DNA from 4 places in the Sporacetigenium mesophilum DSM 16796 genome. Region 1 is predicted to be linked to each of the others. Evidence: riboswitches for the same ligand, from Rfam matches in the RefSeq annotation. Region 1 holds a riboswitch; each other region holds the start of a gene.
The links. A riboswitch is a leader RNA that binds a small molecule or an ion and turns the genes downstream of it on or off. The one in region 1 is predicted to bind cobalamin.
Positions count from the first base shown of each region.

Region 2: another riboswitch for cobalamin. It lies ahead of BS62_RS13740 (cobyric acid synthase); the one in region 1 lies ahead of BS62_RS01850 (ABC transporter substrate-binding protein).
Region 3: another riboswitch for cobalamin. It lies ahead of BS62_RS13820 (precorrin-2 dehydrogenase/sirohydrochlorin ferrochelatase family protein); the one in region 1 lies ahead of BS62_RS01850 (ABC transporter substrate-binding protein).
Region 4: another riboswitch for cobalamin. It lies ahead of BS62_RS04235 (energy-coupling factor transporter transmembrane component T); the one in region 1 lies ahead of BS62_RS01850 (ABC transporter substrate-binding protein).

Region 1 covers NZ_JCANUR010000001.1:370,244-376,312, forward strand. The annotation lists gene BS62_RS01830 (DUF3892 domain-containing protein) at 49-282, shown strand; gene hutG (formimidoylglutamase) at 424-1,434, shown strand; gene BS62_RS01840 (ABC transporter ATP-binding protein) at 1,567-2,370, opposite strand; gene BS62_RS01845 (FecCD family ABC transporter permease) at 2,371-3,423, opposite strand; gene BS62_RS01850 (ABC transporter substrate-binding protein) at 3,447-4,394, opposite strand; cobalamin riboswitch at 4,526-4,701, opposite strand; gene nhaA (Na+/H+ antiporter NhaA) at 4,864-5,988, shown strand.
Region 2 covers NZ_JCANUR010000023.1:3,064-11,752, reverse strand. The annotation lists gene BS62_RS13765 (cobalt-precorrin-8 methylmutase) at 1-278, opposite strand, end outside; gene BS62_RS13760 (GHMP family kinase ATP-binding protein) at 241-1,152, opposite strand; gene BS62_RS13755 (pyridoxal phosphate-dependent aminotransferase) at 1,154-2,221, opposite strand; gene cbiB (adenosylcobinamide-phosphate synthase CbiB) at 2,231-3,178, opposite strand; gene BS62_RS13745 (cobyrinic acid a,c-diamide synthase CobB) at 3,180-4,532, opposite strand; gene BS62_RS13740 (cobyric acid synthase) at 4,543-6,066, opposite strand; cobalamin riboswitch at 6,300-6,480, opposite strand; gene BS62_RS13735 (AIR synthase related protein) at 6,661-7,404, opposite strand; gene BS62_RS13730 (ECF transporter S component) at 7,414-7,914, opposite strand; gene BS62_RS13725 (histidine phosphatase family protein) at 7,950-8,555, opposite strand; gene cobS (adenosylcobinamide-GDP ribazoletransferase) at 8,593-8,689, opposite strand, start outside.
Region 3 covers NZ_JCANUR010000023.1:17,504-26,192, reverse strand. The annotation lists gene BS62_RS13850 (energy-coupling factor ABC transporter ATP-binding protein) at 131-949, opposite strand; gene cbiQ (cobalt ECF transporter T component CbiQ) at 961-1,641, opposite strand; gene BS62_RS13840 (energy-coupling factor ABC transporter substrate-binding protein) at 1,625-1,921, opposite strand; gene BS62_RS13835 (energy-coupling factor ABC transporter permease) at 1,896-2,648, opposite strand; gene BS62_RS13830 (cobalt-factor II C(20)-methyltransferase) at 2,683-3,390, opposite strand; gene BS62_RS13825 (sirohydrochlorin cobaltochelatase) at 3,417-4,202, opposite strand; gene BS62_RS13820 (precorrin-2 dehydrogenase/sirohydrochlorin ferrochelatase family protein) at 4,218-4,796, opposite strand; cobalamin riboswitch at 4,904-5,084, opposite strand; gene hemB (porphobilinogen synthase) at 5,143-6,108, opposite strand; gene cobA (uroporphyrinogen-III C-methyltransferase) at 6,128-7,636, opposite strand; gene hemC (hydroxymethylbilane synthase) at 7,626-8,531, opposite strand; gene BS62_RS13800 (cobalt-precorrin-6A reductase) at 8,560-8,689, opposite strand, start outside.
Region 4 covers NZ_JCANUR010000003.1:9,174-17,862, forward strand. The annotation lists gene BS62_RS04215 (DUF4430 domain-containing protein) at 57-746, opposite strand; gene BS62_RS04220 (DUF4430 domain-containing protein) at 761-2,953, opposite strand; gene BS62_RS04225 (ECF transporter S component) at 3,040-3,741, opposite strand; gene BS62_RS04230 (ABC transporter ATP-binding protein) at 3,753-5,414, opposite strand; gene BS62_RS04235 (energy-coupling factor transporter transmembrane component T) at 5,416-6,279, opposite strand; cobalamin riboswitch at 6,407-6,583, opposite strand; gene BS62_RS04240 (EAL domain-containing protein) at 6,649-7,443, opposite strand; gene BS62_RS04245 (ABC-F family ATP-binding cassette domain-containing protein) at 7,671-8,689, opposite strand, start outside.

The DNA of each region.
Region 1 (6,069 bases):
AAATATCTTCTAATACTAAATATAAATAAGTATAAGGGAGATGTTACCATGAATGATAAAACAAAGATAGTGAAAGTTAGAAAAAATAATCAAGGAGACATAACTGATGTTATGCTACAAGATGGAAATGTATATGCAATAGAGGATGCTATAATGATGGCCAAGGATCATCGTATAGAGGGTGTAAATGTAGGTAAGGCTAGAAATGGAAGAGAGTATTTAAGAAGCAATCCAAATGAAGACAAAAGCGATAATCTAGATAATATTCCAACATTTGAATAGTTATCCTAAAATACCACATTTACTCAATGTGGTATTTTTTTATTATTGAAAAATATATAAAATTAAACTACTATTAATGATAGATAATATTCATAAAAAATATACTAAGCATCTTAGCATAACATAAAACGGGAGGATACCATGTTTAGCTCAAACTATAAGATAACAGAAGATGAAGTTTGGAAAGGTAGAGTAGATAGTGAAAGTAATTTTGATGCATTTAGATGGCATCAATGGGTTAAAAATATCGACTTAAGAGAAAAGTTAATCCCATACGATGGTAAACTAGGCTTTGCATTTATAGGATTTTGCTGTGATGAAGGGGTTATGAGAAATCAAGGTAGAGTAGGAGCTGCTAATGGCCCTTTAAGTATTAGAAGGGAATTAGTTAATCTGCCTTGCTGGTTTTCAAAAGATGTTAAACTTTTTGATGCAGGAAATATATTCTGTGAAGATTGCACCTTAGAAGAAGCTCAAGAATTACTTTCAAAAGCTATAGAAAAGATTTTAAGTTTAAATCTTTTTCCAATTGTTTTAGGTGGGGGCCATGAAGTTGCCTTTGGACATTATAACGGATTATTAAATCATTTGTTAAAAACTAATGAAAAGCCTAATATAGGAATAATAAATTTTGATGCCCATTTTGATTTAAGACCATATCCAAATGGTGGAACATCAGGAACAATGTTTAGACAAATAGCAGATATATGCAAATATAAAGATATAGATTATTCTTATCTTTGCGTTGGAATACAAAAACGTGGGAATACAGTTGAGTTATTCAAAACAGCAGACAAGCTGGGAGTTAAATATATATGGGCAAAGGATATTGCAGATAGCGGACATTGGAATGTAATAGATAAAATAGATGATTTTATGAAATCAAAAGAGCATATTTATATGACAATATGTACTGATGTATTTTCATCAGCTTTTGCACCTGGTGTAAGTGCACCACAACCATTAGGCCTAGACCCAGAAAGAGTGCTAAAACTTATTAAATATATATTAAAATCTAATAAAACAATAAGTTTTGATATAGCAGAAGTATCACCGAGATTTGACCAAGACAATACTACTGCAAATTTAGCTTCGACGTTAATTTTTTCTGTAGTTAATACAATAGCTAAAATTCATAGTCTAGATATCTAATAAATAAAAAAGGTCCTAGATACAAATTGTATTCTAGGACCTTTTTTATTACAAGGAAATTATAATTTCCAACTGATAAACTTGAGCAACAAACCTGCTTTTCAGGCCGCTAAGACATGAGCGTAGCGATTTTTATAAGGATTTAAAACCTGATGAAACTGGAATTATATGAGGTTTTCCATTTAAGGGGTTTTTAATCATTATTACATCCATATTATATATTTTCTTAATATTAGTCTGTGATAAAACTACTTCAGGTTCACCAACTGAAGCTATTTTTCCTTTATCAACTAATATTAAACAATCGCTATATTGGGAAGCTATATTTAAATCGTGAAGTACAGTAATAACAGTTATATTACATTTTTTATTTAGAGATTTAATAGTATCCATTATTTCTATTTGATGGTGTATATCTAATTGTGATATAGGCTCATCTAAAAGTATAATATTACTTTCTTGAGCTAATGCCCTAGCAATAATAATTCTTTGTCTTTCTCCACCACTTAAATTTTTTATATTTTTATCTTTTAAATGCCAAGTATTAGTTAATTTCATTGATCTTTCAACAATTTCAATATCTTTTTTACTTTCATTTTCAAATCTTCTAAGATATGGAACTCTTCCCATTAATACAACATCTATAGCAGGAAAGTCAAAGTCAACACTAGTATCTTGGGGCACATAAGCAAGCTCTTTGGCAAGGTCTTTGTACTTATGTTTGACAATATCTTTGTCTTCAATATAAACAGTGTTTTTATTTGGTTCAAGTGTTCTTGAAATATTTTTTAAAAGCGTAGTTTTTCCTGAACCATTAGGTCCTAAAATACTATAAAACATACCTTTTTTTATATCTAATGAAATATCACTTAATATATTTTTATTATCTATACTATAATTTAAATTTTTTATTATAATTGAATTATTTTTTGCCATCTAAAACACCTTCTTTTTGTTTTTATAAAGAAGATAAATAAAATAAGGAGCTCCGAAAAGTGAAGTAATAGCACCTACTGGCATTTCAGTTGGAGACAATAATGTTCTTGCAAGGGTGTCTGAAATAATCATAAAACATCCACCTGCTAATGCTGAAAAAGGAATTAATACTCTATTATCAGAGCCTGTTAGTATTTTTACCGAATGAGGAATTATAAGACCTACAAATCCAATAACACCACTAACAGATACTGAAGAAGCTACTAATAAAGAAGATATAAGTAACATAATCTTTTTTAGTTTTTCAACATCAATTCCTAAGTTTTTGGCTGAGTCGTCTCCTAATAAAACGATATTTATATCTCTTGAAAAAAACATAACAAAAATAGATAGAGGTATTGTAATAAATAATAGAAAAATAACCTGAGACCAACTAGCAGCTGAAAGACTACCCATAGTCCAAAAAATTATTTTATCAATTTCATTTCTATTAAAGATCATTAATATTGATATTAAAGATGACAAGAAAAAACTAACAGCAACACCTGCTAAAAGTAAATTTATTGTAGATGCCTTATTCCCAACCCTTGCTATGTTATAAACTGAAACTGTTGTTATTATAGCTCCAATAAAAGCTGCTAAAGCTACACCGCTGATTCCTAAAAGCATTGTCTGAATGCCAAATACTATGGAAACAGCGGCACCAAGTGCAGAACCAGAGGATACACCTAGAACATATGGATCAGCCATTGGATTTTTAAATATCCCTTGGTATACAGCGCCAACCAATGAAAGATTTATACCAACAAGGGCTGCCAAAATTATCCTTGGTAATCTGATTTTTAATATAATAACACTAGAGGATAGTTTTATATCATCTATATTAACAAATTCATTAATAATAGGGATTTTAGAGGCAATAATTCTAAAAGAATCAGTAACTGAAACATCAGCAGAACCTAAAGTTATAGAAATTATAATTAAAAGCATTAAAATTCCTATACCTATAGCAAATAAACCTGTATAGTATTTTTTCTTGTCATTAAAATTCATTATAATTCCTTCTTTCAACTATTTTACTTAAATAATTCTGGGTGAATAACCTTTGCAAGTTCTTCAAGACCTTCAGCAAGTCTTGGTCCTTGTCTGTCTAGTTTACTATTATCTACTTCAAATACTTTTCCTTCTTTAACAGCTCTTAGATCTTTATATCCATTTGTTTGAACAAATTCTGATTTTAATTTTGCTGGGTTTATTGGACATATTATTATATCAGGGTCGTTTTCAACAACACTTTCAAGACTATATTTCCAACCAGTAACGTCTTTTGCAATATTTAAACCACCAGATTTATCAATAGCTGCTGATATAAAAGTTTCGCCTGTCGCAGTATAATCTCCATACTGACCATAACTTACAACATAATAAATTTTTGGATTAGTTTTTGCATCTTTAACCTTAGTTTCTACTTCGGCAATTTTGTCCTTCATTCCTTTAATTACTTTAGTTGCATCTTCATTTTTATCTATAATTTGACCAACCTTCTTTATTGAAGTATAGGCGCCATCAAAGTCTTCTTGTTCAATTATTACAATAACATTTATACCTAATTGTGCTATTTTATCTATAATTTCTCTTTTAGTAAGTGAAGATGCTAAAACAACATCTGGTTTTAATTCAACTATTTTTTCTATATTTGGCTCTGTAATATCCCCAATTGATTCAACATTTTTTACATCAGTAGGATAGTCACAATAATCAGTTCTACCAACCAATCTATCTAATGAATCAAGTGCTGCAACTGTTTCTGTCATATTTGGAGATAATGATACTATTCTTTCAGGTTTTTTGTCTAAGGTAACCTTTCTGTCATATGCATCTGTAAATTCTAGTGGATATGTAGTGTTTGTAGTATTTTCAGTTTTTTCAGTATTAGTAGTAGTACTAGTACAGCCTGTTAATAATGATGAAACCATAAAAATACTTAAAAATAATAGTGCGACTTTCTTTGAAAAACTTTTCATTTCAAATTCCCCCTAATAAAATATTTTTTCTTCCCCCGTATATTGTAAAAAGGCAATAAAAAAAAGACTTGCTCGAAGTCTTAATTTGAATGTACCTAAAAAGGCATGTACATCCATCTCTCCCTCCGAAAGATTTAGTAGTGTATTAGGCAGGTCTCCTGGCTAACGGGTCATCCTTAACTCTCCTTCCCGAAAAAATCAGTGGATAATGAGTTTCGTCACCGTATACAGTAGCGGGGGCTGCAGCGGATTCTAACCGCTTTCCCTTTTAATTCCTTAAAGGAACACCTAACACAATATATTATATTGTACACATTTATTTTAGCTCAGTGATATATTAGTGTCAATGGAATATGGAAATATTTTGAAAATAATAAACATATTTTATTTATATAGAATAGTCATAGTACATGTCTGCATAACATTATATATTAATATATATTTATTATTATTAAATGGGGGAAGTACTATGAGATGTTTGCCGGGAATATTATTAGTTGTATTTAGTTTAATAGCATTAATTGTAGCCAATAGTCCATTTGGATATATTCATAATTATTTTTTTAATGAGATAAAAATATTTAATGACTTTAATGTTCATATGATTGTTAATGATTTTTTAATGGCAATATTTTTTTTAGGAGCGTCTTTAGAAATAAAAAAAGAAGTATTATATGGTAACTTATCAAGTTTTAAAAAAGCATCATTTCCTATAATAGCTGCTATTGGAGGGGTATTAGTACCAGCAATAATATTTATTATATTTAACAATAATACCATTTATATTGAAGGGGTAGGAATACCCATAGCAACTGACATAGCATTTGCTATAGGTATATTTATGATGTTAGAAAATAGATTAAATCATAGATTGAAAATATTTTTATTATCATTAGCAGTTGTAGATGATTTGATATCAATAATGGTTATAGGTGTTTTGTATCCGTCTAACATAGATATTAAGTATGTTTTAATTGCAGCTTTAACAACAGTTATTATATATATTATGAATAAAGTATTTAAAATAAAAAAGACATATATATATATGATTTTAGGATTATTTCTTTGGTATTTTGTACATAAAAGTGGAATACATTCAACTATTAGTGGAGTATTGTTAGGATTAGTTATGCCACTTAATCGCAACTTGGAACATAATATATCAAACTTATCAAGCTTTTTTATATTGCCATTATTTGCTTTATCGAATACAGCAATAAAATTAAACACAAATATCAACTTTGTTGAAGGCAGTACTTTAATTCAAGGAATTATTTTTGGATTAGTTATAGGAAAACCATTAGGTATAATGTTATTTACTTACATAGCGACAAAACTTCATATAACACAAAAACCTAAAAATGCGAGTTGGCTATCAATATTCAACGTAGCTGTACTTGCAAGTATAGGATTTACAATGTCTATTTTTGTATCTGAAATAGCTTTTAGTAATTCAAGTGAAATTACGGATATTGCTAAAATATCAATATTAATTTCCTTAGTTATATCAATAGGTTTATCCTATATAATTACAATTGTTGTAGATTCACTAAAAAGATCGCTTAGACTGAGTTATATAACAAAAAGGTGGTAAATGAAAAATAAGTCGAATTTTATAAAAATATATAATTGACAGTATCATTTTGTGATGTTATTATAAATTTAACAAAAGTAA
Region 2 (8,689 bases), on a different contig from region 1:
TGTAATTTTTTTTTATTTATTCCACTTAAGGCCATATTTGTATCTGTATATATAGTTGCGTTATTTTTTAGGGCATTTACTATATTATCAACTGCCTCATCAGATATTTTTAATATGTCTAGGTATTCGAAATCAGCAGTTGTATGAATAGCCCTTTTTATTATTTTTTCTTCTATACTATTTTTAAAACTATATCCTGGTCTTATTTCGTCTATTATTCCTTGGATTATCTCGAAACTCTTACTCTCTATCATCATTGGATTTTTTATATAATCCATAATCTTCACCCCTTAATCCCCCATTTATCAATTTAACAGGGTAAATCTTATTGTATTTTATATGTATATTTCTATCTATAATCTTTTGCCTTAGTTTAAATGGGTCCATATCTTTATCTAGTATTATTCCTATAACAGTTCCGCTGTGTGCTATATTTACTCCATATGAACCGTAACTTTCTGATACTTTTATAATCTCATTTAGATATTCTTTTTTATGGATATTTTCATTTGCTAAACTACTTATAGTACAAGATTGCCCTATGAGTTTTAAGTCATTGTTCTTAAATCCTGTTTCTAACCCTTCAAATGCAATGTTCATCGTTTCTTTATTCTCAATCTTTTTACTTTTGTAGTCTTTATGGCTTCTTATAGTTTTTGTATTTAATTTTTCATCCGGCTCTAAAACTAGTATATTTACATCATCTATATTACCTAGTACCTTTTTGATTTCTCCCTTCAATGGGTCAAATATACAATTTTTATCAATATAAATAGAGTCTGTAGGTTCTATTTTACTTGCTAATTTTGAAATTTTCTCTGGACTTACTTTTTTGTTTAATAAACTTAATGTAGCTTTTATTGTAGCTCCTATGTCTGCAGTTGAACTCGCCATTCCTTTACCTATTGGGATTTCACTTATAATTTCTAATGATAATTTTCTTGTATACTTTATGTCTAAATCAAAATATCTAAATACTTCTTCTATGGCCATTCTAGATTTTTTAGGGCCTAATTTTATATTGTCATTTCTTTCTTCTATAATTGCCTTTGAGTATTTATCTATAGCATAGGATACTAGATATTCATTGTTATCTAGCATACCTTGCACAAATTCCCCACATGATCCTGGGCAAATACCTAAATACTTCATATTAACCCCCTAATGCTTCCCTTAATGCTTTTATAATTAAGTCGTTTTCTTCTCTAGTTTTTATAGCAATTCTTATGTATGAATCATCTAGATTTTTAAAATTAGATGCATCTCTTATCAATATGTTTTTATATATAAATATTTTTTCTTTTAGCTCACTCGATTTAATATCTTTTAGTTTTATAAGAATAAAATTTGTATCTGTATTATGAACTTTTATATTAGGTATCTTATTAAGATTTTCTATCATATATCTTATTTCTTCTCTAAAATAATTTTTGCTTTGCTTTATATAGTCTTTATCTTTTAATATATTTTTACATATATTTTCTGCAAAGCTATTTATAGTCCAAGGCTCTTTATGTATATAAATTTTTTCTAATAATTCTCTATTACTAGTTATCCCATATCCTAGCCTTATACCTGGAAGTCCAAAAAACTTAGTTACAGCCTTTATAATTATTAAGTTATTATAGCTTTCTATATATTTTACCAAGCTATAATTTTCTTCTTTATGTACGAATTCCATAAATGTCTCATCTACAATTAAGAATTTACTTTCTTTCTTAAGAAATTCTAATAATTCTTTTATGTATTTAACCTTTCCCGTTGGATTATTAGGGTTACATATAAATAAGTATTTAAACTTATTTATATCTCTTTTTATTTGATTTATGTCTAAATCAAATTCATTATTTCCAAAGTATAAATTTATTACTTCAACATCATTTAACTTTGCTGCTCTTTCATATTCAGAAAACGTTGGATTTATTATACCTAAAGGACCTTCAATAGATTTCATAAGAAGATATATTATTTCACTTGCACCATTTCCGGCGATAATAAAGTTAACGTCTACGTTTAGATATTCTGATATACTATTTTTTAATTGTATATAGTTTATGTCAGGATACTTAGTAGAATTTTTTAGAGCTTCTAAAGTATACTTTTTGATATCTTTTGGAAGATATGGATTGATATTAGAACTAAAATCCACTATATCCTTTTCTTTTTTATTATATTTTATAGACATATCCACTATATTTGCTCCATGACCTAAATCTATCATCGTATCCCCCTAACCAAAAATGTAATAAATTAAACTAAATATTATTAAAGCTATGAAAGAGCTTGAATACATTATTTTATTTGTTCTAATTATATCTTCTTCATCTATTTCTCTAATTTTATCTCCTATTGTTGGTTTATAAACACTTTCTCCAAAATAAGTATTTGTTCCACCAAGTTGTATTCCGAGAGTACCTGCTATAGCTCCTTCTGGGTAAGCGCAATTAGGGCTTTTATGATTTTTTCTATCTCTTATTGCAATTTTTATACAGTTTTTATAGTCATATCCTAAAAATATACTAGCTATAGACATAAAAAATATAGTTATTCTTGCTGGTATAAAATTTGCTATATCATCTATTTTTGCAGATGCAAATCCTATTTCAGCATATTTTTCATTTTTATACCCAACCATAGAATCTAGTGTATTAATAGCCTTATAAGCCATAGCAAGTGGTGCTCCTCCTATAAATGCATAAAACATAGGAGATATTATACCATCTACAGTATTTTCTGCTACTGTTTCAACAACAGCCCTTATTATTTCTAATTTACTTAAATTTTTTGTATCTCTTCCTACAATGTAAGATAATTGAATCCTTGATTTTTCTAAATCATTTTCTTTTAATACTTTATATATTTTTATAGCTTCGTCTTTTAAACATTTAGTTGAAAGTGTTGTATATATTAAAATTGAATTTACTATTGTTAGTAAATATATATTAATACTACTTACCTTTACTATTAAATATGTAATTATATACGTAGTTCCAACTGTTATAATCCAAAGAAAAAATCCACCAATTTTTAAATTCTTCTTATTTTTAGCTAACATTCTTATATTTTGCTCTAAAAACTTAATTAAATTTCCAATAAATCTAACTGGATGAGGGAATGAATATGGATCTCCGAATATTAAATCTAATATATACCCTATGAATATACTTATTAAAACCATATCACTTTATCCCTTTTTCCAAAAAATTTATCATAGTATTTAAATTGCTATAAAAATGAGTATGTAAATATGTTGCTAGTGTATGCCCCTTAATATAGCCTCCCATCCAATTATGCGAAACTATTCCTTCTCTTTCCTTTTTCATTAAATAAACGCATTTTTCATCACTTATAAACTCTGAATGATGAAATTCATGACCCTTTATCTTATCTCCTTTTTGTGACAAAATAGTGTCTTCCAAAGCTTCTCCAACACAATATCCAAATCTTTTTAGAGATTTAGTCATTACACTTTTCCCATTAAATATCCCTACCATATCGAATTCACTATTATCTTGATCTACTAGCTTTTCTCCTAAATACATTAGTCCTCCACATTCTGCGTATATAGGTATATTTTTGTTATAAGCATCTTTTATAGATTTTCTCATGTTGATATTCCCTTGTAACTCTTTAGCAAATATCTCTGGAAAACCGCCTCCTATGTATACACAGTTACAATTAGGTAGTTCTTTGTCATATAAGGGACTAAATTTAATAATATTAACTCCCATATCTTCTAGTAAATCTATATTATCTTGATAATAAAAATTAAAAGCTTTATCATATGCTAATGCTAAAGTTAAATCATTAAACTTTGGAATATTTAATTTGAAATTACTATATATAGGTTGAGATTCAGATATTTCTATTAACCTATCTATATTTATATGCTTTTCTATTAAATCTGCAAGTTTATCAAATTTTCCATTTAACTCATCCATTTCTATACTAGGTACAAGACCTAAATGTCTAGATGGCAGAGAAAAATCCTTATTCTTAGGTAAGTATCCTAGAACTTCTATGTCGCAATACTTTTCAACGGATTCTTTTATTATTATAAAGTGGCTTTCAGATGAAATATTATTAACTATTACTCCCCTAATATCTACGTCTTTATCTAATTCTTTATATCCTAGTACCATTGCAGCACTAGATGTTGCCATTGCTTTTCCATCTATTACTAGAATTACAGGACATTTTAGAATTTTTGATGTATATGAGCTAGTACATGAGTTTATATCTACTCCGTATCCGTCATAAAGTCCCATAACTCCTTCCACAATGGATATATCAACATCAATAGAATTTTTATTAAACAGATACTTTATAACTTCATCTTCTAACATATAATTATCTAAATTTCTAGATTCTTTATTTGTTACAAATGTATGATATGAGGTATCTATATAATCAGGACCAACTTTATATGGCTGAACATTTAAGCCTCTATTTTTTAAAGCCTTCATTATACCTATAGATATAGTAGTTTTTCCTACTCCACTATTAGTTCCACCTATTAATATCTTTTTCATACCTTACCCCCTAGGAGTTAATTATTTCATATATTTTATCTATATCAGTATGAGCTCTAACTATATTTGCTAATTTGTCATATTCTATATCTTTAAATTCCTTAAAAGAGGAGACATTACTTTCTACTCTCTCAAGTCCTTTTTTATCTCTTATGTTATTCAGTAAAGCCCTAGTAAAACTTATGTTGTCAAATATTCCATGTATATAAGTTCCAACTACATTTCCATCTTCATTTATTGCTCCTTCTAAAATACTTACATTTTCTTCTAGTCTCATAGTTATAGTATTTAGGTAGCTACATTCATCTGATTTTGTACTTCTTCCCATGTGTATTTCATATCCTTCTATCTTAATTCCATTTAATCCATTTAGATACCCGTTCATATCTTCTTCTATAATAGCTTCTACTTGGGCGGTTATCTTTTCTCCTTCAAATGTAGTTTCTATATCTAATAGTCCTATTCCATTTATTTCTTTAACTCCACATTCTATTCCCTGTGGGTCATATAGCTTTTTACCTAACATTTGATATCCGCCACATACTCCAAATACTAACTTTCCCTTTTTATGTAATTCTATTATTTGTTTTTCTAGTCCACTTTCTTTTATATATATAAGGTCTTCTATAGTGTTTTTGCTTCCAGGAATTATAAGAATATCTGGATCTCCTATAGATTCTCCTCTCATAACGTATCTTAGGTTAACGTCTTCCTGAGTTTCAAATACATTCATATCAGTAAAGTTTGATACATGAGGTAAGTACAAAACCTCTATATCAATAGCCTTATCTCCCTTTTCTTGTTTCATTCTAAATCGATCTGCCAAACTATCTTCGTCTTCTATATTTAAAATACTATAAGGTATAACTCCTAAAACAGGTACTTTTATTATATCTTCTAGCATTTTTAATCCAGGCTCTAAAATTTTTATATCTCCTCTAAATTTATTTATAATTACTCCCTTAACTCTTTTTCTTTCTTCTTCAGTTAAAAGCATCATTGTCCCAGCTAAAGATGCAAAAACTCCACCTTTATCAATATCTCCAATAAGTACTACTGGTGAGTCTGATATTTCAGCCATTCCCATATTAACTATATCATTTTCTCTAAGGTTTATCTCAGCTGGACTTCCAGCACCTTCTATAACAACAATATCGTAACTAGAGCTTATATCTTTATATATATCTTTTATCATATCTTTTAACTCTGGTGCAAAATCATGGTATTCTGCTGCACCCATGTTTTTATATACTTTACCATTTATTATTACTTGAGATTTTTTATTTGTTGTAGGTTTTAGAAGTATTGGATTCATATTTACATGTGGTTCAAGACATGCTGCTTCTGCTTGAAATACTTGAGCCCTACCCATTTCCAATCCTTCTTTTGTTATATAAGAATTTAGAGCCATATTTTGTGATTTAAAAGGTATAACACTTTTTCCATCTTGCTTTAATATCCTACAAAATGCCGCAGTTAATAGACTTTTACCTACTCCAGAACCTGTACCTTGAAACATTATTGATTTACCCATGGAATTTCCCCCTTTATATATAAAAAATTCGCTTCACTCATGTCGCCAACGACCTTGAAAATCAGGTCCGTTGCTCAAGTTTAGTAGTTGGATAATATAAATTATCTATAGACCAGATAATTTATATTATACTTGTAATTAAACAAATCCTAACCTTTATTGGTTAGGATTTGTTTATAGAATATAAATTACTTATTATTATAGACTATAGCGCCACCCTTCACCCCGAAGGTTTACTACTCATGAATTAGGCAGGTCTCCTGGCTTAGCTTCAATCTACTTCCTTACCTTCCCATGATGCAAATCATAGTGGCTTAAATAAGGTTTCGTCTGCTTTACAGTAGCGGGGGCTGCAGAGGAATTTAACCTCTTTCCCTATTAATCTATATAAGAACCTATTTCAGATTTATTAAGTTTTTAACAATTACATTCTAACATACAAAATTGCAATATTCAATATAATAGTAAATTTATACAATTTATGTATATAATTTTTATATAATTAATATTCTTAATTCCTCTTAACTAAAAAGGCTTAAATCTCCTTCCTTATAGTAAGATAGGGGAGATCTAAGCCTTTTCACAGTAATTAATCTATTTCTTTAGTAACTTTCCTATAAAAGTTAAATTTTTCATTTTTTCAATCTCTTCTAAATAATTATTTTTTATTGCAGCTATTAAAACGGTACCTGGACCCGCTGATTTATATAAATCTACAGTAATATCTTTATTAACTTCTAAATTTAAATTATTGTTTATTGCTAATTGCTCGCATTCATACATTATTCCCTTCGAACCAACAGGTACTATTTCCAAAACCCCTTCTATATTTAATAAAATATTAAGATCTTCATAACTAGCAATTTCTTTATCATTATCTAATTTTATCTCATTTCCTACCTTTGGAATTCCTATACTGATTAATTTACAATCACAATTTACATTATTTACTTTCAATTTTTCATTTTCTGCTATACCTATTACTGTTATACCTACTGCAGTTGAATTTGTAATCATATTTTCTTCCGTGCTTCCTGTAAGTGTAACATTATCTATCTTTAAAAGTTTCAGTTCTTCTTTTATCCCTTTTATTATTTCTTCTCCTGTAGGATTCATTTCATTGCAAACTGCATTTGTAATACTTACTACATCTGCACCACTACAAAGAACTTCAAATAAAGCAACTTTAGCAGTATATTTCCCTACTTGAAGTGGAGGGCATTTAAATGAATCTCCACTTTTTAACCCTATTCCACCACAACTGTCACAAGCTATTACCATTGTCTTTTCATTGTCTATAGAGACTAATGTTAGGTCCCTGACTCTATTTATATTCATATAAACTACCTACCTTTGTTTAAACTCCGCCAATGATCTCTTTGGTATGGCGCTGTATATACCTATAGCTACTATTATGTTGGCTAAAGCTGCTAGAGACAATATAGGAATTATAGCATAAGCTAACCCAGGTACATTTATAACTTTAATTAAAAAGTATACTGTAACAGGACCATTTATTATAACTCCCAATAAAGTTGGTACTATCCATGATAAGAATTTATTTTTATCTTTTAAAATTCTATAAGATACTCCAAAGATATAAATTGTTATTGCCATAAAAATACCTATTATTAAATGTATAGGTATTGTCATAGGAAACCCACTTGTGAGCGCTGTCAATAAGTGCCCTAATAATCCAACTATAGCTCCATAAACAGGTCCTAACATAATCGATATTAAAAATCCAGGCATAGAATCAAAGGCTATACTTGAAACTATCTTTATATTTGAACCTATAAAACTCAAAGCTATAAATAGCGCCACTAAAGTAATCTTTTTTGTTTTCATAAAAATTCCTCCTATAAAAAATTCATTATCCCCATTTATCTTAAATGATCAGTATTATTTAGCTTGTGTATTACTGCAAAATCATTTTCAACTTCTATTACACTAACAGAACAGTTATCTATTTTGAAATTCCAATGATGTTCATAGCTTTTCGATAACAAATGAGATATTATGCATCTTATAACCCCCGCATGAGTACATATAAGTATAGATTTACCTCTATTTTCTTTTATAATATTTTCTATATATAAAGCTATTCTATTATGAAATTCTACTAAACTTTCTCCCTTAGGATATTCATATTCAAAACCCAATTTCAACATATTATCAAATTCTTCACTATAACTGCTTTCTATTTCTTTAAATGTTTTTCCCTCGAAATCTCCAAAGTTCAATTCTTTTAAATTATCATTTACTACTATTTCTAGGTCTTTTTCTTTAGATAAATTTTTTATTGTCTCTACTGCCCTTGAAGATGGACTACTATAAATACAATCTATACTATAATCTTTTAAAAAGTTTACAGTTTTTTGCGATTGGCTTAGGCCTAGGCTACTCAATTTACTGTCTATATGTCCAGATAATTTCATATTATTGTTATCGTCTGTTTCTCCATGTCTTACTAGTATAATCCTTACCATATATATCTCCTTTAATTAAGCTTCTAAAAATTCATAACTAAAGCAATTTGTAAGCCAAATATATAAAAATTAAATATATTAATTGGGATAATTCACACCAACATCCAAGTATATCTCCCGTTATTCCATCTATT
Region 3 (8,689 bases), on a different contig from region 1:
TCTGTCAACAAGTTTTTTACATTTATTTTTCCTCCTGTTGAGGACAAGTAATAATATATCATGATCTTAAAATATCGTCAATACTTTTTTAATTTTTTATTAATATAAAGAACTTACACCTGTAAGCCCTTTATATTAATACATCTATGTTAATATTATTCCAATATCTATATAAATCTTCTTCATTTCTAAATAAAGGCAATTTCATATTTTTATGAATCTTCACCAACCATGGTTGACTAAGACCAGCTTGTTTTAATATATCATCCTTTAGGAATATTTCATCTATATTGCCCTCACCTAATATACTTCCTCTATTTAAAACATATACATAATCGCATATTTCGTATATTAAATCCATATCGTGGCTTGAAATAACTACCTTTCTTCCGTTATTGTAAATATCTTTTAGGATTTTTACAATAGATTTAGTACTAATAGGATCTAATCCTGCTGTTGGCTCATCAAATAATATTATATTGTTTTGCATGGCTAATACAGATGCAATTGCAACTCTCTTTTTTTGACCATAACTTAAAAAATGAATTGGTTTATCTTTGAACTCAAATCCATCAACACCTAATAATGCATTATTAACTCTTATTTTAATAGTTTCTTCATCTAATCCTATGTTCCTAAGAGCAAAAGCTATGTCATCATATACATTCGAATAAAATATTTGTTTATCAGGATCTTGAAATACTATTCCAACATCTTTTCTCAATTCATACAAACTCTTTTTATCGTATTTTAGCTGTTTATCTTTATATAACACCTCTCCATATGTAGGTTTTAATATGCCTGCAAAATTCATAAATAATGTAGATTTACCAGACCCATTTGCCCCTATTATTCCTATCATACTCCCCTTAGATAAATCTATATTTATGTTTTTAAGAGCTATATTGTCTTTATCATATTTGTATGTAACATTATTCATTTTAAGCATAATATGCACCCCTATACATAAAACTCTCCATTGTAGAGTTTAGTTTCTAAAGATATAGACATATCTTTATATCTGTTCATAACTCTTATAAAAAGAGCGCCTATTAATATCGCTAAGGATTTGTAAGATGTTCTTAAATTTATGTATCCAAACCTTAAGTGCTGAGATATATAAAGTTCTTGAATTTCTTCTAAAAATATAAATATAAATCTATAAACTAAGACTGTTATCTCTATAGCAGTATTAGGAATATATAATTTTTTTAATATCAAAATCATTTGATTAAAAGGTATTGTTAAAACCAAAAAATAGGTACATGTTAAGCAGCACATAGATCTAAGCAATAAATTTATAGATATATTTAAAGATAAACTGGATACTCCTATATAAAATTTATATAATTTGATATTAATTATAAAGTCAATTGGTTCTTTAGATATAGAAATCAATGTTGCCATAATGCTAAAAATTAAGAAATATATAGGTATGGCAAGTAACTTCATATAATATTTAAAATCTATTTTAGCTAAGAATATTATACTAAAACTCATAAGACCCATAACTATTGCAAAAAATACTCTATTATTAAAAATTATAGATGCCATTAATAGTATGGCACCTATTGTGAACTTTAAGATAGGATTTGCATTTAACAATCCATTGTTATATGCATATTTATCTATCGCTATCATTTTTTTTCTTTCCTTTCATATAACCTAAGTAATAACATATAATTCCTGTTCCTAAAGATGCTTGAACAGAAAATAATAGACTTTCTATTTCACCACTTTGAGGTTCATATATGCTACTGACCCAAGGTTTATAATTAGGATCTATTTCTGTTATAAGTTCTTCTGCTTGCCCGTCTGCCCCGCCATATTCAGCATTTTTATTTATAATCAAAGGAGATCCTATAAGTAAAATTGCTATTAAAACTAAAACTATATTATTGTTCGTTAATCTCTGTTTCATATTTATATTCATCTCCAATCACTCCTTCTATCTTATTCTGTAATAGTAAGTTATAAACTACAGTTGTCAATATTCCTTCAGCTATTGCTATAGGTATCTGAGTTAAACAGAATATAGATAAAAATTTAATTAAAGATACTGTTACTCCTCCATTAGGGTCTGGAAACGCTAATGCTAATTGTATAGATGTTATTGTATATGTAGCTAAGTCCCCTATAGCAGCTGATGTAAATACACATGTAGCATTTTTTATGTTTCTTTTTTTCATAAACTTAAATATTAAATAAGATATTATAGGGCCTACTACAGCCATAGAAAATGCATTTGCCCCTAAAGTTGTTATACCACCATGTGCCAATAACAATGCTTGAAATAAAAGTACTATTGTTCCTACTACAGACATAACTCCTGGTCCAAAAAGTATAGCTCCAAGGCCTACTCCAGTTGGATGAGAACTACTTCCTGTTATAGATGGGATCTTTAGAGCCGACAAAACAAATACAAATGCTCCTACCAGTGCTATTAATAGCTTTTTGTTTGGGTCATTTTTAAATATCAATCTAAGATTTTGTAATCCTCTTATAAAAAAAGGTATAAAAATAATTGACCATATTAGTGACCATTTAAATGGTAAAAAACCTTCCATTATATGCATAGCTAATATATCTGTAGGATTTAATACAACTAATAACAATCCTACTGTTAATCCTAATTTTAAATTTTTCATATACTTATCCCCCTGAGACAGAAAGTCCCATAAACTATGACATTTTTTGATCTTTATTTATTAGTATAGTTGAAAAGTAAGATACTTTTTTACTAAGATCTATCTCCCTTAAGTTTTTGTATACCTTTTCACTTCCTAATGATGAGTTGCTAACTAAAATAGCATGATCCATAAGATTATTTTTTTCTATTTTATTTATTATTTGTTCAAAGTTCTTGTATACTTTCATAAGAACTATAGAACTATAATTTTCTAATGCATAATCTATCTTTTCCTCATCTGTAGTACATGGGATTATTATAAGAGGCTCTTTATCCATAACCAATGGGAAATTTTGATTCGATGCTATATTTGAGAAAGAAGATATTCCTGGTATAGTATCTACCTCAATCTTACCTATTAATCTTTCCATTATATACACATATGTGCTATATATCATAGGGTCTCCTAAGGTTATAAAGCCTACATTTTTACCATCTTCAACATCCATTTGTATTTCTTTTGCAATATCGTCCCATGCATCTATTTTTTCAACGCTATCAAAGTTCATCGGAAAATGCTTTTGTTTTATTTCTATTTTATCGTTAAGATAAGGTTCTACTATAGATAATGCTAAACTCTTTCCTTCTTTTTGTGCCTCTGGTGTATATAATATGTCTAGTTTTTTCAAAGTATCCACGGCTTTTATTGTAAGTAAGGAACTATCTCCAGGTCCTGTTCCTATTCCATAAAACTTCGTCATAAGTATTTCCCCCTAAATTAAATATTTTATATTCCTTCTTCTTTTATTAAATCGTTTATATGAGATACAAATATATCTTGTATTTTTGAATTTTCTCCTAGGCCCTTAAGATATACTTCTACATCAAACCCTTCTTTTTCCAATATGCTTTTCCAAGAATCTTCCTCATCTGAAGCCATATCATTTATTGCATGATCTCCTGCGACTAACATAAATGGCATTAGTATAGCCTTAGATATATTGTTTTTTCTTAACCTAGTTATAACATTTTCTAATTCAGGATATCCTTCAACAGTTCCAACATAAGCGTTTATATTAGCTTCTTCTAACATATAATTTAAACAAGTATAAGATGAGTGAGCTTCATGAAATGTACCATGGCCCATAAGAACTACCGCCTCATTTTCTTTTAAAGTAGGTACTTGCAATTTTAGAGCATTCGTAGTTTTTTTGTAGTCATCTATAGTTGTAAGCAATGGCTTACCTAATGATAATTTTTCAAATTTACATTCAAATGACCTTACTTGATTTTTAAGTTTATCAAATTCCTCTCCATTTATTATGTGAAGAGTTTGAACTATAACTTCCTTATATCCTTTTTCATATAATTTTTGTAAAGATTCAACTGGATTATCTATATATATCTTATCTCTATTCGCTAACTTTTTTATTATCATATTAGATGTAAATGCCCTGAACACATCATATTCATCAAAAGTTTTTCTTATCTTATTTTCGCAAGCTTCTATATTTTTTTTTCTCGTTTCAGGATAACTTGTTCCAAAGCTTACTACTAATATAGCTTTTTTCATTTTATATCTCCCTTGTCAAATTTCTAAATTCCTAAGTTCTTCTATTGTCATATTTATTAGATTATTTAATAAATATCTTTTCTCATCATTATTTTCATATTTATCGATAATTTTACTTCTTATATTACCTAGTAAATTCAAATACTCTTCATAATCATCACTATATTGTTTTTCTATATCTTTTTTTATCTTTGATGCAAGAGATGGGCTTTTGCCATTTGTTGATACACTTATAACTAAATCTCCTCTTTTCACTATAGAAGGTACTATATAGCTTGACAAGCCTGGGTTATCTACTACATTGCACAATATGTTTTTCTCTTTGCAATATAAACCTATTTGTTCATTTAAATCTTTATCATCCGTGGATGCCACAACAATATAACTATTTTTTATATAGTCTTCTTTATAAAAATCTCTTATTAGAATTACTTTATTTTCTATATTTTCTAATTCATCTATTATAGTTGGAGATATAACCTTTACTGTACATCCAAATGATATAAAGCTTTTTACTTTTCTATAGGCAACTTTACCTCCACCTATTACTACTATTTCTTTATCTTTTATATTTACCATAATCGGATAGTACATATTATCACTCCTATAAAAAAGTCCTAACCTTTAAAGGCTAGGACTTGTAATTTACACAGTAATATTTCAATTTCTGCATAAAGCCACACCCTCCACCCCGAAGGCCTTACTTTGGTATAAAATAGGTAGGTCTCCTGGCTTGGTATCAATCTACTTCCTTACCTTCCCATGATGCTAAATCACAGTGGTTAAATAAGGGTTCGTCAACCTTACAGTAGCGGGGGCTGCAGAGGATTTTAACCTCTTTCCCTTTTAATCTTTGCAAGAACCTAATTTATAAACATTTTATTTTTCTAACTTTACTTAATCATATGCAATTGTATAATTCAAAATACTTAGGTAACTACTATCTTTTAAGTAATTTAGCTAAATCTTTTGCAAAATACGTTATTATCATATCTGCTCCAGCTCTCTTTATAGAAAGTACACTTTCATATATAGCGCCTTCATTTAATAGTCCATTTTTAACAGCTAGTTTAAGCATTGAATATTCCCCACTGACATTGTATGCTGCTAAAGGTGTATTGAAGTTGTCTTTAACCCTTCTTATAACATCTAAATAGGACAATGCAGGTTTTACCATTACTATATCCGCACCTTCCTGTATATCAAGTTCAACTTCCATTAAAGCTTCGTTAGTGTTAGCTGGATCCATTTGATAAGTTTTTCTATCTCCAAATGATGGTGCTGAATGTGCCGCCTCTCTAAACGGTCCATAGAAATTTGATGAATATTTTGCGCTATATGCCATTATAGCAACGTCTTCAAATCCACTTTCATCTAAAGCTATTCTCATAGATTCTATTCTTCCATCCATCATATCAGATGGAGCAACCATGTCAGCTCCAGCTTTAGCATAACTTATTGCTATTTTTGATAAGTACTCTAAAGTTTTGTCATTATGAACATGTCCACATTCTGTAAGTATTCCACAATGTCCATGGCTTGTATATTGACACATACATATATCTGGTATAATGTACATTTCTGGACATACCCTCTTTATTTCTCTTATGCCTCTTTGAACTATTCCATTGTCATTGTAAGCTTCTTTTCCGTATTCATCTTTTTCATCTGGAACTCCAAATAATAGTATATGTTGTATTCCTAAATCTTTTAACTCTTCTATTTCTTCTTTTAATTTATCAACTGATAAATGATAAACATCTGGTAGTGATGGTATTTCTTTTTTTATATTTTCCCCCTCTACTACAAATAAAGGATATATTAAATCTTCTATATTTAACTTCGTTTCTCTTACTAAATCTCTTATTGCTGAATTTGCTCTTAATCTTCTTGGTCTTCTAATCATTTCAATCGCTCCCTTGTATTTATATGTTTATGTCTTTTGTTATACAATCTAGCATTCCATCTATTGTGTATTCATCTGCTTCTTTATGAACTTTCAGTTTATAGGATTCTATAGTTTTAGAAGTTATAGGGCCTATAGATATTAATTTTGTACTAGACAATTTATTTATATTATCAATACCTATTATTTTCATAAAATTATTTACAGTAGATGAACTAGTAAAAGTTATGTAATTTATGTTGTTTTTGTCTAGTAATTTTAATATTTCATCTTTATTATTAGATTCTACAACAGTATTGTAGATATGAATGTTTCTTACGTTACATATTTCACTTAATTTTTCTACTAAATAATCCCTTGCATTAGATGCCCTAGGTATTAATATATTATCAGATTCACTTAGCTCATCTTTTAATACTTCATATATTGATTCTGCAACATATTTTGGTGGCACTATATCAGCTACTATTCCTTTAATTCTTAATTCATTTGCTGTAGCTGGTCCTATTGCAACTATCTTAGCATTGTGTAATTTTCTTAGATCAACATTCATTTTATACATTTTTTTAAAAAATATATCTACAGCATTTTGACTTGTAAATATTATGTAACTGTAATTTTCTATGTTATCTATTCCTTGCTCTAGTTCTTCGTTTGGACTTATTTCATCTATTTTTATAGTAGGAAATTGTATAGCGTTTCCTCCTAAATCATTTATCTTTTCTACTAAAGTACTGCTTTGAGATCTTGCTCTAGTTACTACTATATTTTTACCAAATAACTCTTTGTTTTCAAAGAAATTTAATTTTTCTCTTAAGTTTACAACATCTCCTACAACTATTAAGCTAGGTGGTTTTATATTTTCTTTTAAAGCTATATCGTATATATTTTCTAATGTTCCTGTAACTACTTTTTGATTATATCTAGTTGCCCAATTTATAATAGCTACTGGAGTATTTTTATCTTTTCCTTCTTTTATTAAATTTTTGGATATTTTATTTAAGTTAGCAACTCCCATTAAAAACACTAATGTTCCTTCAATATTAGATAAAGCATTCCAATTTAAATTTTCATTTTCATCATCTTTTAGGTGACCTGTTATTACATGAAATGAAGATGCATAATCTCTATGAGTTATAGGTATACCTGCATAGCAAAGTCCTCCAATTGCAGATGTTATTCCTGGAACTACTTCAAAATTTATGCCATTTTCTAATAAATATTCTCCTTCTTCTCCACCTCTGCCAAAAACATAAGGGTCTCCGCCTTTTAACCTAGTTACAATTTTACCTTCTTTTGCCTTTTTAACTATTACATCATTTATTTCATCTTGTGATAATGTATGATTACTCGATGCCTTACCGACATATATAATTTCACAATTTTCTTTGGCTTCATTTAAGTAATTTTCATTTGCTAATCTATCATAAACTATAACATCTGCCTTTCTTATACACTCTATTCCTTTTACTGTTATTAGTTTATAGTCACCAGGACCTGCCCCTACTAAATATACTTTACCACTCATAGCATTCTAGCTCCTTTAAAACGATTTCTGCCAATTTCATACCTAATTCCCTTTCGTTACCTACTTGTCCATTTATGGATTTTTTGATAAGTACATTACCTTCTTCATCTCCTAATAAACCAGTAAGCTTTAATTCTTTTCCTTTTATAGTGCAATAGGCTCCTATCGGTATGTGGCAACTTCCATTAACTCCATCTAAAAAGCCTCTTTCACATTTTACTTGAATATTTGTGTTTTTATCTTCTATTGATTTAATAATTTCATCTATATAAGAATGATCTTTTCTTATTTCTATAGCCAATGCCCCTTGAGCTGGTGCTGGAATAACTATATCCATTGGTATATAGTAGCTTATTCTATCATTTATACCTAATCTATGCATCCCTGCGGCTGCTAACACCACTCCATGTAAACCTTCAGTTTCTATTTTTTTTATTCTAGTATCTACATTTCCTCTTATAGAAACAATATTTAAATCTGACCTATATTTTAAAAGTTGATATTTTCTTCTTTTACTCCCAGTTCCTATCTTTGCTCCAATTGGTAATTCGTCTAAAGATTTATATCCTTCCTTTAACACTAGTACATCCCTTGCATCTTCCCTCTTTGGTGTATATGAAAATTTAAGTTCTTCTGGAAGAGAAGATGGCATATCTTTCATACTATGTACTGCCATATCTATTTCTTTATTTATAAGCCTATCTTCAATTTCCTTTACAAATAACCCTTTATCCCCTATTTTATCTAGAGATACATTTTGAATTATATCTCCCTTTGTTTTTATTATTTTTATTTCAAATTCTACTTGTGGGTTATGTTTTTTGATTTCATTTATAACCCAATTAGTTTGACTTAGAGCTAACTTACTTCCTCTAGTTCCAACTATTATTTTCATAATAATGTCTCCTTTTTAACTCAATTGATTAAATAGACCTTATAAAATTGATTAAATCATCTTCACTATTTACAATTTCAGGATAGTGTATTTTAGGCCTAGTTATAATTATACTACTTATACCTAATTTTTTACATGGACTTATCTTTTCTATAAAT
Region 4 (8,689 bases), on a different contig from region 1:
TATAGCCTATTTAATATAAAAAGCTGTACTGGATTTTAACCCAATACAGATTCTTATTAAGCTCCTTCTTTAATGTATTTCCATAAAACTACATCTCCATCTTGTAACTTATAACTTCCACAACTTACTCCAGGTTTAGTAAAGGAACCGCTACCACCTTTTTGTACGTAGTATACCCATCCGCTAGTTGGGCCTTCAGCTTTTTCACTTAATCCGGCAATAGATGCAATATACATTGCTGGTCCAAACCCTGTAACTTTATAGTCAACACCTTTACTATCTAATGCACTAGTAGTTGCTTCCCCAACTGAGATATTGCTAGCATTTATACTTTTAGATAATATAGTCGAACCAGTTATGCCATTTTGTACAATAACTTTAGAACTCTTTGGTTGAGGTTGTGTTTGTTGTTGTGGTTCTTGTGTTGTAGTAGTTTGTTGAGTTGCCTCTATTTTTTCTTTAGTATCTACTGTAGCGTTTTTATTTTCTATAGATTTATCGCTATCTTGTTGTGTGTTTTTGGTATCAGATTTAGAAACATCTTCAGTGTCATTAGTTATTTCTTTGTTATCATTTGTACTTTTTTCAGAATCAGTTGCTTCAGAACTTGAGTCTTTCACTTCACTTTCACTTGTTTGGGCAGTTTTAGAACTACTTGAGTATTTGACCATTTCTGAAATGAAAAACATTCCCGAACATAGAAATATAGCTATTAATATTACAAGTATCTTCTTTTTATTATTCATAATTACACCTCATATTAGAAATCTTTTCTAAACATAAAATAAGCTCCTGCTGCAATAGCCCCTGTTGCTAATGTTATTATTCCTGAAGTAATAGGTAACTTAGATTTATTTGACTTTGAAGCATCTTTGACATCTTTATTTTCATTTATTGCTGTAGTTTTCATTAGGTCTGCACTCTCAAGTTGCTCTTCTGCATCTTCAACTTCATTAGAAGTATTTTCGTCTTCTATTGAGTTATTATTATTTGTTGTAGGATTATTACCTGTATTTTTAGTTGGTTCTCCTTTTGTATCAGTATTCAATTTGCCGTAAACAGCAAGTTCCTTTGCATTTATATTGCTGTCATAGTAGTTGTGTTTACCATTTTTATAAAACTCATTTAACGATATAAGAGCTCTAAGTGCCTCTTCTGTAGCCATATAGTCGTTTCCACCATCTTGAACATGTTTGTACTGACCATTACTTCCTTTAAATGACATTAAAGCAGTTATTAAATTATTTCCACCCTTCGTAAACTTAGCATCTGTTGGATCTATACCTACTGAAGTTAATCCTAATATTGAAACACTAACTGCTTCAGATGATTCTCCACCTGAGAAGCCATCATCATAATAACCACTTACATTTTGTATATTTGATAAAGTATTTACTGCTTCATCTATTGTTGTTTTAATATTAGAGTCATCTTGCCAGTTAGATAGTGCTAAAACTGCAAATCCTACTAAATCAGGTTTTATAGGGGCTTTTCCAGATAAAGACCATCCTAAATTTCCATTTTCATCTGTAAATGATTTATCTAATAGTTCATTTTTGAGGTCGTTTAGTTTGATCTTATAGTTTGTATCACCTATATTACAATAATCGTATACAAATATACCAAACATAACATCCATTACATCAAACTTATTTATATCTCTATTAAATAACTCTTTTACTAAGTCATGACCATTAAAGTTATATGGTGTATATCCTTGACTTACAAGATACATTATTAATTTTTCAAGTTCAACATTTGTATAATAATCTAATCCTTTTTTAGGAACATTCTTATTAAAATTATTTATCATATAATTAAAATATTCCTTACTTCCTTTTATTCCTAATTTATTTAAACTTATTGCTGACCACTCATCAATATTATTTTCTTTAAGATATTTTGCTGTTAAATTCATTTCTTCTGCTAGATTGTAATCTTCAAATAATAATTTTTTATATATTATGGATATAGTTTTTGTAATTTCATTTCCTGCGCTATCCCTTGCATAAATTGATATAGTATTTGATCCTTCGCTAAGAGTAACTATATATTTACCGTTATTATTTGGATTTATTTCTTCATTATTTGACTTAACAATAGGAGTAATATTTCCATCTAGCTTATCAGTAGTAGTTACATCCAAAGCATATTTTGATGAATATACTGTCTTATCTTTTAATTGTGGGTTTATAATAGGTGGCTGAGTATCTTTTCCTTCTACTGTTATTTTGCAATAAGGCGTTGATATCATTGGAGTCTCTTTTATGACTTTCTCAGCAGTTACTATATACTCGTCATCTTTCTTAAATTTATCAGTAGGTATAGTTACCTTACCTTCATTATCAGTAACTAGACCATCAATTTTTTGCCCATTTAGCAATATACTTGCACCTTCAACCCCTTTAGTATCCTGACCAATTAGTTTAAGTTCAATGGGTTTATTGCCATCTGTTGCAACATCTTCTCTATTAAAATATGAATATTTATAATCAAAATTTTTCCAATCTGGCACAAAATATTGAACTATATAATCACCATTATTTATAGTTTGCTTTCCAACTCCGCTACTAGCGTATCCGTTGTTAAATGCAAAAGCCCAGTATCCATTTGGATAATTTTCATTGTAGTTATCTATACCAGCAATACTTGAAATTGAGGCTCCCCATTGAGCATTATCTGTTATTTTATAACTTATTTTATTATCCTTAAGTGCTTTTAATATAGCATGAATTGCCATTGTATTACCCTGATTAGTTGCACCATAAGGTGTTAAATCATAATTTGTAACATTAACATTTGTTTTTTCTAGTATTGTCTTACCCCCAGCTACTACTTTTACAGTTACATTTACAGAGTCATTACCTTCTGCATTTGCAATAGCAGGTATATAGGCAACTTGTGATAATACAATACTAAGTGTTAAAATCAAACTCAAAATAATCTTTTTCATTTTTTCTCCCTCCAATTATTTAATTTCCAACTGCTAACCTTGAGCAAGGTCCCATCTGGTCGTTGGCGACATGAGCGCAGAGAATTTTAATTTAAATCCCCTTCTTTTATGTAAGTAACCTCAAGCCTTCTTTTATATCTAAATAAAACTTTTCTCAATATATCGTAAAATATTATTGAAAAAGTAAAGTTACCAACCCCATGTAAAATGTCAAATGTCAAACTAGCTAAATAAGTTGCAACAACACTTTCCATAGTTATAGGTTTTACAAATGTAATGAGGTTCCAGAAATTCATAATCCAACCAAACATAAAGCCAAATGCAAAACATGCTATTGCAAACTTTAAAGGACTTACATCTTGATTTTTCTTTCCCCAAAATCCGCATATCATACCTATTATTCCCCAGGAAAACATCTGCCAAGGAGTCCATGGACCTTGCCCCAAAAATATATTTGATAAAAATGCAGCTGAACTTCCAATTAAAAAACCTTGATAAGGACCAAACACATACCCAGATAATGCAACCAAGAAAGTAACTGGTTGAACATTTGGAATTAGGGCAAATATAACTCTTGAAACAGCTGAAAATGCACTTAAAGTAGCTATTATACCTATTTCTTTTGTTCCTAGTGAACTCTTCTCGAAGTAAAAATAACTTAAAAACAATATTGCAAATACACCTAATGTAAATATCAATGAAAATCCACTTTGTATATTTTGATTTAATGTAAGTACCATTAAAATTACAATCACTACTGCTGTTAAAACAATATATAATTTTTTCATAATAACCACCTTTAAACTACAGAATTCATATAATTACAACTAATAAAATCCAAAGCTTCTTCTTCAGTAAATATAGAGTTGTCAATATTCTTAAATAGCTTATTTATTGTTGTGTTATAATAAATTCCATCACTTAAAACCTCGTCTCTACTTCCATCTGCAACTATTTCCCTATTAAACATAAGTATAAATCTGTTGCAATAATTAGATGAAAATTCAACATCATGGGTTATCATCAAAATAGTTGTACCTTGGTCATTGAGATTTTTAAGTACTTTACCTAGTTTGTTTTTTACTTCTAAGTCTAGACCCCTTGTAGGCTCATCTAGAAGTAGTATCTTAGGCTTCATAACCAATATTGAGGCTATAGCCAACCTTTGTTTTTCCCCACCACTTAAATCTCTTGGATTTTTATCTTTAAGATGGTAAATATCTAAATCTTTTAAAGTATTATTTATAATTTCTTCATCAAATGAGTTAAAGTTATCTAGTGTAAACTTAAGTTCCTCATAAACACTGTCTTTTGAAATGTACTCACTTGGATCTTGAGAAACATATCCAACTAACCTTGATAGCTCTTTTCTATTTGTTTTTTTGACTTCTTTGGAATTTATTTTTATACTTCCTTTGTATTCCTTAAGTCCCATAATACTTTTTAATAATGTACTTTTTCCTGAACCGTTTGCCCCCATAATAGAAACAAATTCACCTTCTAATATATCAATATTTACATTATCTAAAACCTGAAGACTATCATAAAATGTATTTAACTTTTTTATACTGATAGTTGAGTTTTTATCATTTTTATCTTTTGTAAATGCAAATTGACATTTATTAAATTCATCCTTATTATTAAATTCGCCTTCTAAATAATTTCTAGCATCTTTAAAGTCTTTTGGAAGGTATCCTATATTATTCTTTTTGAAAAATCTTAAATAATCTGGCATAAATCCAATCATATTATTAGAACATTTACTAAAAAATTCATTTATATTTTCAAAAACTGTAAGCTTATTATTTTCCATATATCCAATTTTGTCTGCAACATCAAACCATTTATTTACTCTTTGTTCTATTAAAACTATAGACATTCCAAGTTCTGTATTTATTTTTCTTACTAAATTAACTATAGATTCTGCAGATGGGGGATCCAGTTGTGACGTTGGTTCATCTAAGACTATACACTTTGGCATGTACGCTATAGCCGATGCAATTGCAACTTTTTGTTTTTCTCCACCAGACAATGTGTTTATGTTTCTATTTGCTAAATGTAGTATGTCTGCAAATTGCATAGCTTCCCATACTCTTCTTTTTATAACACTCTCATCCACACCTATATTCTCTAACCCAAAGGCCATTTCTCTATGTACCTTGTTCATCATAAGTTGTCTTTCTGGATGTTGAAAAACCATAGTTATTTCTTTAGCTCTTTGACTATGAGACATTTTATTTATATCTTCACCTTCTATATTTACATATCCTTTAATACTTCCACCATAAAAACTAGGAACAGTTCCAACTATAGCCTTTGCTAAAGTTGATTTCCCTGAGCCTGATTTTCCCGTAACTAACAATATATTCCCTTTATTTAGCTTAAGATTTATATTGTCTAAAGTTAGTTTATCTTCTAAAGGATACTTGTAACTTAAATCTTTAATTTCTATATAAGCCACACTAATCATCCTCCCCATATAATATCATTGAAGTTGTTATAAACACTACAATCGCAAATATTGATGCAGTTGCATAATTAAATATATTTGTTAAATAAATTCCATCATATACATCAAAACTTACCATTTTAAAATACATTCCTATACAATAAGTTATTAAAAGAACTATTGATGAAAATATAATTAAAAAATCAAATTTATTAAATCTTTGTCTTTCGTATATACTCCTGTTGCTACTTAAAAATCCCCTTACATATGCGGCTTCACTTATCTCAAAGGAACTTTCTAAGGAGTTGTCTAATAAAATTGAAAAAACAGGTACATAACTTTTTGATTTTTCCTTAGAACCTTTTTTATCAAAATTTACTCCTCTTACTGTATATACATCTTTCAAACTATTAAACCTTTTTTTAAGATCTGGAACAAGTTTGAATCCTATCATAAGCATAAGAGTTGACTTTGGCATTTTAGTTGAAAAATAAGAAACAGCCCTGTCTGAATCTATCATAAAGTCAAATGCCATAAAAATATATGTTACTGACAATAACTTAAAGGCCATTGTTATTGAATATATAATAGATTCTAAAGTAATTTTTCTACTCATTATGTAAAATAATATTGTTTTTCCTTGGCTTACAAAGAAAACATTTATTATTGTAATAACAATTACAAAAGGTATAAAATATAGAATTCCCATTTTTAACTTCTTAGTGTTTTTTGTAGATATAAATAAAGAAATTAACAAAGTATATACTGAAATAAGTATAGCTGGATTATCATTTGAAAAAACCATTATCATTATAGTTAAAAATAAAACTATAGGTGTAATAATATGAACATTTCCGAATTTTCCGTCATTTTCCAACAAAATTCCTCCTTGTATAAAAATTTCGCTTGAATATAAAATAGCCCATTAACTGCGAGAGTTAATGGGCTAAGCTTAATGTCTAATTAAAGGCAAGACCTAACACACTCTGTATCTTCCGCAGAGTAAAGTGTTAATAATATAGGCAGGTCTTCTGACTCAAGTATCATAGCTTTTACACGTCTTCCCAGATTACTCCAGTGACATATGTGCAAAGCTCCTCTCTTACAGCGGCGGGACCGTTCAGGAATTTCACCTGATTTCCTTTTAATAAAAATAATTAACCTATATATTTTATATTTAATTTTCGAATATTTCTTATATAAATTATACCAAATATAACTTACAATTTCAACATAACTTTATTTATTAAGCAAGTACTTCTCTTGGTCTTCCTAAATAATATCCCTGACCATAGTCTGCACCAAGGTTTATCAAAACATCTAACTCTTCCTTAGTTTCTATACCTTCACATATGATTTTTGCCCCTATGAACTTACTAAATTCAACCACTGTTCTTACAAGTTCTTTTTTATTGCTACTTTTGTCTATATCTCTTATAAAATTCATGTCTATCTTAATATAGTGGGAAGGTACAGATATAAGCAAATTATTATTTGAATATCCTGAACCATAATCATCTATTGCAAGCTTTACACCAAAGTGTCTTATTTGTTCAAAAGAATTATATAGTTTTTTCATATCGTCAATAGGAACGTTTTCCGTCAATTCCAAAACTATATTTTTTCTAATGTCAGGTTCTATCTTTTGTAACAAATCAAATACTTCATCTGTATTTTGTTTTAAAAACACAGGATCTATATTTATAAATAGATTTTTATCTTTTACTTCAAATTTTTCAAAAGAATTTACTGAATTTTGAACTGCTAATAAAATAAATTTTTGTACGTATTTAAATTTATAAACATCATCTATTACTTCTTTAATGTTTTTATATTTAGTATTTTTTGTTCTTGATAAACTTTCGTAACCATAAGTAGTTCCTGTTTTTAAATCTACTATAGGTTGATATACACAATATAATTCATTTTTGTTTAGAAGCCTTTTTATACTAAGCATTCTAAACATCCTTTTTCTAAATATAAAATATGCTATTACTAATTCTATTAATATTAATGCAATAATATCCATACTACTTTCCATCTATAAAATCCTCCACAAAATACATACAGTTTACTAGACGATATGTATATTCCATATTCGACATTTCAAAACATATATTGAGATTAAAACCCCTAATTCTATTTTAATATATAATATAGAATTTATAAACAATTTCTGCAAATAATACTTATAAATTAGTAAAAATAACCATGTATACTTTAATCAATAACAAAAAGGATCGTAGATTTTTACTACGACCCTTTAGTTTACTTATTTTTTTGTGCTTCTATTTTTTCTGATAGATCATTTAAATAGGTCCATCTATCGTATTTTTCATTTAGTAATTCTTCTGTCTTTTCTTTTTCATTTAACAAATCTTGAAGTTTTACAAAATCCATAGAATTCTTTTCTATTTCCTTTTCTAAATTCGATATTTTATTTTCGAGATTTTCTATTATCTCATCTATTTCATCAAATTCTTTTTGTTCATTATAAGTGAATTTTAGTTTAGTTTTATTAGTATTTACCTTAGTTTCTATCTTTTTTTCTTCAATTTTTTTATTTTTAGTTTCCTCTTGAACTGGTTTTTCACTTTCTAATTTAAGTAGATAATCGCTGTAATTTCCACTGTATCTTTTTATTTCTCCATTTCCTCTATAAGAAAATATCTTATTACACATTCTATCTAAGAAATATCTATCATGGGATACAGTTATTACAGGACCATTAAAATTATCTAAGAAATCCTCTAATATTGTAAGTGTTGTAGTATCTAAGTCATTGGTAGGTTCATCTAGTAATAATACATTAGGTGCCCCCATTAATACCCTTAGTAGATATAGCCTTCTTCTTTCTCCACCTGACAACTTCCCAATTGGACTATATTGTGTATCTGAAGTAAATAAAAACCTCTCGAGCATTTTAGATGCTGTGATTTTTTCTCCATTTGCTAAAGGTAGATACTCTCCTACTTCCTTAACATATTCAATTACTCTCATATTTTCATCCATATGAAAGTTTTCTTGTGAGAAGAATCCTACTTTTACTGTTTCTCCTATTTCTAGTTCTCCACTATCAGGAATAAACTCTCCACTTATAATTTTCATAAGAGTAGATTTACCAGCGCCATTAGGACCTACAATACCTATTCTATCTTCTTTTAATAAAGTATAAGTAAAGTCTTTTATAAGAGTGTTGTCGTCAAATGACTTACTTATATGATTTAGCTCTATTATCTTGTTGCCTAGTCTAGATCCAACAACAGATAATTCAAGATTTTCATCTT